One region of the Streptomyces sp. V3I7 genome, then DNA from elsewhere that is predicted to be linked to it. Evidence: riboswitches for the same ligand, from Rfam matches in the RefSeq annotation. Region 1 holds a riboswitch; the other holds the start of a gene.
The links. Region 1 has a riboswitch for cyclic di-AMP ahead of QFZ74_RS18280 (transglycosylase SLT domain-containing protein). Riboswitches for the same ligand answer to the same signal wherever they lie in the genome.
Positions count from the first base shown of each region.

Region 2: linked by a shared signal. The riboswitch ahead of QFZ74_RS14865 (M23 family metallopeptidase) and the one ahead of QFZ74_RS18280 (transglycosylase SLT domain-containing protein) in region 1 are both predicted to bind cyclic di-AMP.

Region 1 covers NZ_JAUSZK010000001.1:3,900,595-3,904,183, reverse strand. Annotated here, with positions in the region: gene QFZ74_RS18285 (polyprenyl synthetase family protein) at 1-485, opposite strand, end outside; cyclic di-AMP (ydaO/yuaA leader) riboswitch at 1,237-1,416, shown strand; gene QFZ74_RS18280 (transglycosylase SLT domain-containing protein) at 1,422-1,910, shown strand; gene QFZ74_RS18275 (HAD family hydrolase) at 1,968-2,792, opposite strand; partial or broken gene QFZ74_RS18270 (NAD(P)/FAD-dependent oxidoreductase) at 2,947-3,099, opposite strand; partial or broken gene QFZ74_RS18265 (ATP-grasp domain-containing protein) at 3,097-3,405, opposite strand.
Region 2 covers NZ_JAUSZK010000001.1:3,206,943-3,210,531, reverse strand. Annotated here, with positions in the region: gene QFZ74_RS14875 (dihydrofolate reductase family protein) at 300-1,430, shown strand; tRNA gene QFZ74_RS14870 (tRNA-Met) at 1,540-1,613, shown strand; cyclic di-AMP (ydaO/yuaA leader) riboswitch at 1,946-2,105, shown strand; gene QFZ74_RS14865 (M23 family metallopeptidase) at 2,113-3,162, shown strand; gene QFZ74_RS14860 (PrsW family intramembrane metalloprotease) at 3,275-3,589, opposite strand, start outside.

The sequences.
Region 1 (3,589 bases):
GGCCCCGCCGTCTCCTGGATCTGCCCGGTGACCAGCCGTTCGAACGACAGGGACTGCAGCCGTACCGCCTCGGGACCGAGCTCGCCGAGCATCTGCGTGGCACGGGCGAACAGGAAGTCACCGGTGAGGACCGCGACGGAGTTGCTCCAGCGGGTGTTGGCGCTGTCCACGCCACGCCGCACCGACGCCTCGTCCATCACGTCGTCGTGGTACAGCGTCGCGAGATGGGTCAGTTCCACGACCACCGCCGACGGCACGACACCCGGCGCGTACGGGTCACCGAACTGCGCCGCGAGCATCACGAGCAGCGGCCGGAAGCGCTTTCCACCTGCCAGCACCAGGTGTCGCGCTGCCTCTGTTATGAACGCGACCTCGCTCTTGGTCGCCTCCAGCAGACCTTCCTCGACAGCCGTCAATCCGGCCTGGATATCGGCTTCCAAGGCCTCGTCCCGCACGCTCAGCCCGAACGTCCCGACGACGGTCACGGAGGATCTCCTGTCTGCAGGTGCCTGCTGGCGCTTTTACGGCTTGTCCGAACTGCTGGCGATTACGCGCTTTGTCGATTGGTCGCAGCCATCACACAAGTCAGCGTATCTGGTCAGGTTTCGATCACCGATATCACCCACCCACCCCCACCCCCGACTTCACCCGAGCGGGAGGTACCCCCACCGCCCGAGCCCTACCGGATCACGACCGCTATGTCCTTGATGGTTCGAAATGAACCGATATTCAACGACCCAACGGGATGCACCCCGCTTCGCCACCCCACCCGCCCGCCTGGCGCACTCCTTACCCGACGACACCCCCACCACACCCCACCCGCCCCTGCCAGCGTGACGAACGTCTCCCGCCACCCGCGCACCCACGTGACACCTTCCGCCAGAGAGGCGACCCCTGCCCCATTCCATACCCCTCTGTCCGATTTGCCGCTCTTGCTATTCCAATTCCCCTTATCCCCTTTAGTGAGACATAAGGTCCACTGCCGTCGCCCGTGAATTGGGTCACCCGCACGACATGAGTGCATATGCACGACACTTCGGACACCGACCCTCATCCCCCTTGTCGTGCACGGCAGTTGAGCTTCCCCGCCCCAAAAGGATCAAGAACCCCATAACCCTCGCACCAAGGTCATTTCGGACGAGAAGTGATTCGGGCACTTGTTCCGGACATGTGCTCTCGCATAACTTCCCGGCCTGTCGGGCGGACGCCTAATCCTGCCGCCGCCCTTCGTGACCCATCGACACATCGACGAACTCGCGTACGGCAGGAGCGGGGGACCCAGATCAGTCGCCGGACCGGACGGCCCATGCCGCACCGGTACGGCTCGGGGTGAAGTCGTGCCGCCTGACGGCGGCGCGGCCGGGCACCTCCCCGCCCGAACCCGACAGCTCACCTCGCAGGCGCCGGAGAGGAAGTCCGCCATGTCCGCTGCCCAGCAGCACCGCCGTACCCGCACCAACCGCATCGCCCGCGCCGCCGCCGTGGCCGGCACCGGCGCCGCCGTGCTCGCCGTCTCGCTGATCGGCGCCACCGGCGCCTCCGCGGCCACGCCCACCCAGGCCAAGACGGCCGCCGCGGCCACCGTCTACCCCAACAACCTCGACGGCTGGATCCGCGAGTCGCTCCACGTGATGGCCCAGAAGGGCATCCCGGGCACCTACAACGGCATCTACCGCAACATCATCCGCGAGTCCTCGGGCAACCCGAACGCCATCAACCTGTGGGACTCCAACGCCGCGAAGGGCATCCCGTCCAAGGGCCTGCTCCAGGTGATCAACCCGACGTTCAACACGTACCACGTGTCCGGTACGTCCTGGAACATCTACGACCCGGTCGCGAACATCACCGCCGCGTGCAACTACGCCGCCGCGCGCTACGGCACGATAGACAACGTCTTCGGCGCGTACTGACGGGTCGACACCCCCTGAGCCCCCGCGATGCCGGCCCGACCGACCGGGCCGGCGTCGTCAGCTCCGGGGAAAGCTCCAGGGAAACAGTCTTTCGAGGACGACGGCGATGCCGTCGTCCTCGTTCGACGTGGTGACCTCGTCGGCCACCGCCTTGAGTTCCGGATGGGCGTTGGCCATCGCCACCCCGTGGGCCGCCCAGGCGAACATGGGGAGGTCGTTGGGCATGTCCCCGAAGGCGACGGCGTGTCCGGCGCTCAGCCCCAGATGGCCGGCGGCGAGCGCCAGCCCGGTCGCCTTGGTGACCCCGCAGGGCTGGAGCTCCACCGTGCCGGGCCCCGACATGGTGACCGTCGCCAGCGAGCCCACGACCGCGCGCGCCGTCGCCGCCAACTCGTCGTCGGACAGCGTGTGATGGCGCAGCAGCACCTTGCTGATCGGCTCGCACCACAGGTCGTCGCGCCGCTGGACCCGTACCGCGGGCAGCGTCGGGTGCGGCATCAGATAGCCGGGCTCGATGAGCGTGAGCCCGTCCACCCCGTCCTGGTCGACTGCGGCGTACACCTGCCCGACCTCGGCCTCGATCTTGCCGAGCGCGGTCTCGGCCAGTTCCCGGTCCAGGGTGACCGACCACAGCAGGCGTTCGGCAGCGGCGTCGTACACCTGCGCGCCCTGGCCGCACACCGCGAGCCCGGTGCAGCCGAGGGCGTCGAGCAGCGGCCGCACGCGCGGCGCCGGGCGTCCCGTCACCACGAGGTGGCGGGCGCCGGCCGCCGCCACCCGCGCCAGCGCGGCGAGGGTGCGGTCGGAGATGGTGTCGTCGCCACGCAGGAGCGTTCCGTCCAGGTCCGTGGCGACGAGTGAATATGCGGGGGGTGCGGCCATGATCAGAGAATACGGACATCGCGCCCCCACGACTCATCGTGCAGCTCACCGCCCTTTCGGACAGCGGTTCTTGCCCTCCTCCCCTCCCCAAGTCGCCCCTGAGCGGCGCCTGATGGCGATGCGGTACGGCGTCGAGGCGGCGGACTGAAGCCCCTCAGCCGTGCGCCGCCGCGAGGTGTTTCGCCAGGCGCGGCGAGGCGAACTCCGTACCGCAGACGAACCGCATCACCGGGCCGTAGGACGCCGCGGCGGGCAGGCCGGTGACGTACAGGCCGGGCACCGAAGAGACATAGCCGCCGCCGAGCTTCGCCACGAGAACCACCACCACGCAGGCGGTGGGGACGAGCACGGTGGGGCGCCCGATGCGGCGCCCGATACGCAGCAGACCCTCGACCAGGCGCCCGGGGTCCTCCGCCCCGCTCGTCGGCCAGACGAAGGCCCGCTGCAGATAACGGGACGCGGCCGCCGGCGTGTAACGGTCCTCCGTGATCGCGTACACGGGGACGCCCAGGCGGCCCAGGCTGCGGATCGCGCCGACACCACCATGGTGCAGCGGATAGTCGCCGAACTTCACGATCAGGGCCGGCACTTCACGGTCGGCCTCGAACGGCACGCTGACGGCGCTCCTGGCCACGGGTCCCCCCACGTGTCCCCCCTACGACCGGACCCACCCCGCCCGTTTCCCCCAAAGGACGCTAAGCCGGAATTGAACCCTCCGACAATACCTATTCGGACATTGCGAACTCTTTAGACACTGCCCAAGACACACGACGCCCCCGTAACGTGTGCCGCGACTA
Region 2 (3,589 bases), 690 kb from region 1:
CCCTGGCCGGCGGCCGAGAGCGTCGGCTCTCCCGGTAGGTCTGCTCGGCGCAGCCATCCGTGCCCGCGGCCTCCGGCACCGGTGGTACGGACGCGGGCGGGCGCCCAGGCGAATTCCGCCCTGGCGTCCCAGCGCACCGCGTACGGGTCTGTCGGCCTCGGGCCACCGCCTGTCCCACGGCGGTGGCCCCGGTTCGCGTCCCGTCCGGTGGCCCTGGCCAGCGGCCGAAGGCGTCGGCTCTCCCGGTAGGTTTGATGCGCCTCGCACCACCCGCCCTTCTCCTCGCCCGGAGGACGCCGATGCCCTTCCCGTACGTCCTCCTCTCCGCCGCCGTCTCCCTCGACGGTTACCTGGACGACACCGGTCCCGAGCGGCTGTTGCTCTCCAGTCCGGCCGACTTCGACCGGGTCGACGAGGTGCGGGCGTCCGTCGATGCGATCCTGGTCGGCGCCGGCACCATCCGCGCCGACAACCCTCGGCTCCTGGTCAACGCGCCCGCGCGCCGGGCGGCCCGGGTCGCCGCCGGGAAGACGGAGTACCCGCTCAAGGTCACCGTCAGCGGCTCCGGCGACCTCGATCCGGGCGCGAAGTTCTGGCACACCGGCGGCGAGAAGCTCCTCTGCACGACCGAGCGCGGCGCGGAGCGGGCCCGGGGGCTGGGCATCGCGGCCGACATCGTCGCGCTGGGCCCCGACCTCGACTGGCGGGCCCTGCTCACGCACCTGTACGAGGTGCGCAGGGTCCGGCGTCTGATGGTCGAGGGCGGCGGGGCCGTCCACACGCAGCTGCTCCGCCAGGGCCTCGCCGACGAGCTCCAGCTGGTCCTCGCCCCGCTGCTCGTGGGCGACCCGAAGGCGCCCCGGCTGTTCGGGCCGGGCGACTACCAGGCCGGACGCCTGCGCCTCCTGGAGTCGCGGCGCATCGAGGACATCGTCCTGATGCGCTACGAGCCGACCGCCCCCGGCGCCGGACAGACGGTCATCGCCGCCGACCGGCACTGGATGCGGATCGCCTGCGAGCTCGCGGCGCTGTGCCCGCCCTCGCGCACGGCGTTCAGCGTGGGCGCGGTCGTGGTCGCGGCCGACGGGACGGAGCTGGCCCGCGGGTACTCCCGGGAAGGGGACGACCCGGTGGTCCACGCCGAGGAGGCCGCCCTCGCGAAGATCGAGCCCGGTGATCCGCTGCTCGCCGGCGCCACGGTGTACAGCAGCCTCGAACCCTGCGCCCGCCGCGCCTCACGCCCCGCTCCCTGCGCCCGGCTGATCCTTGAGTCCGGGGTACGCCGGGTGGTGACGGCCTGGCGCGAGCCGGACACGTTCGTCCCGGGCGCCGACGGGAGCGGGCTGCTCGCGGCCGGGGGCGCCGACGTCGTCGTCCTGCCCGAGTACGAGGCCCCGGCCAAGGAGCCGAACGGCCACCTGCTGGGCTGATCGCGGCCCGCTTCACGGGCCGATCGCGGCCGGCTTCCCGGGCTGGTCGGGGCCCGCGCGGAACGCGTGTGCATTCGGTCCCGCGGATGACGTACACTGGTTTCAACGACGCGGGGTGGAGCAGCTCGGTAGCTCGCTGGGCTCATAACCCAGAGGTCGCAGGTTCAAATCCTGTCCCCGCTACTGAAGACTCAGGGCCGGAATCCAGATCATGGATTCCGGCCCTGAGTGTTTTCCTGGGCCGCCGACTGCAACCCCACCCCCGTACGGGCTCCATCACTGAATGTGAGTGATCCGGAGCCCTCCGCGTAACAACTGACATACCGTCAGACGGCAAAGGTTTGCCCGGGCTTCGCTGAGGGGTGGTCAAGTCGCCCGGGTTTCGCCGGTGATGGCTCGTAAGTCCACCCCTGCAAACCTTGACGATCAAGAGGAACGGCTTGGAATCTCCCCCGCGGGTCTATTAACGTTCGATAACGCAGCGCGGTCGTCCCAGCCGTCACAAGAGGCGGCTCCGTGCGCACGCGCCGAATCCCGCGAGGGAACCGGGGAACCACCACCTTGGGGTGAATCACGCGGATATCGCCGTGGAAACACGGCAGGTATACGCGCGTAGGAGACCTTCCTGCTCCGAACCCGTCAGCTAACCCGGTAGGCGACGGAAGGAAAGGAGCACGCCCGCGTGGCGTCCAACCGGCCCGCCCCAGCAGCCCCCTTCGTGCCGAGTCAGCGTGGCACCGAGGCGTTCGGCTACGGCAGTTACTCCACCGACGAGGGCCCCTGGGAGGAGTGGAACCCGACCGAGGACTCCACTCGTCCGGTACGCGGCCGGCACCGCGTCGCCAAGCAGCGCGGCGGCGGGCTCGCCCGCAGCTCCACCGTTCTGGGCGTCGGCGTCATGGCCGCCGTCGGCGCGGGCGGCATGGCCAGCGCGCACGCCGGCAAGCCGCCGGTCTCGATCTCCATGCCCGACCTGCCCGTGTCCCACCTGCCGGCCGTCGGCTCCCTGCTGGAGGACGAGCCCTCCGCTCCCCAGGGTTCCGCGACCGCGCTCAGCTCCGTGGGCATGACCGGGACCGACAACGCGGAAGATGCCGGCGACGCCGGTGAGGCGCTGCGCAACCGGATCATGGCCCAGGCCGAGCAGCAGCAGGGCCAGGCGGAAAGCAAGGCCGCCGCCGCTGCCGTGGCCGCCGCCGACAAGCAGGTCGCCGACGCCGCCGCTCAGGCGGAGCAGGCCGCCGCGAGCAAGGCGGCCGCGGCCAAGGAGCAGGCGGAGGCCCAGGCCAAGAAGGCGGCCGAGGCGGCCCGGCTGGCCGAGCTCGCCAAGCAGTACGCGCTGCCGACCTCCTCGTACACGCTCACCAGCCTCTTCGGGCAGGCCGGCTCCATGTGGTCCTCCGGCTACCACACCGGTCTCGACTTCGCCGCTCCCACGGGCACGCTGATCAAGGCCATCCACAGCGGCACCATCACCCAGGCGGGCTGGGCCGGCTCCTACGGCTACCGCACGGTCCTCACCCTGGACGACGGCACCGAGCTGTGGTTCTGCCACCAGTCGTCGATCAACGTCAGCGTCGGCCAGAAGGTCTCCACCGGCGACGTCATCGGCCGCGTCGGCGCCACCGGCAACGTCACCGGCCCGCACCTCCACCTGGAGGTCCACCCGGACGGCCAGCCCATCGGCATCGACCCGATGGCATGGCTGCGCGGCAAGGGCGTCAACCCCTGACCGCTCCTTTCGCACGCTCCCCCGGTCACCGGCGGTCCTGACGGCAACCCCCCGACGTCAGGGCTGCCGGTCCGGCGTTTCCCGGGACTTTCCCGGGGCAGGAGGTGCGCGGCTACGACCGGTACGGGTTGTGGTGGACGAACGGTCCGGGATACCTCCCCGGACCCGACGGGTATCCGTACGCGCCCGGCGCCCCGTACGCCGTACCGCCCTGCTGCACTCCGTATGCCGTACCGCCCTGCTGTATCCCGTGCCCCGGCCATTGCGGGGGCACGCGTACGGGGGACGAGATCCGGGCCGCGTATTCCAGGGCCGGGCGCGCGACCTGCCGCCGGTTCCACAGCTCGGTCAGCAACTGCCGCTCGCGCAGGACGAAGTCGGGCCCCGCCCGGCCGAGCCGGCCGCGGTGGCGGAGGAACGCCAGGGA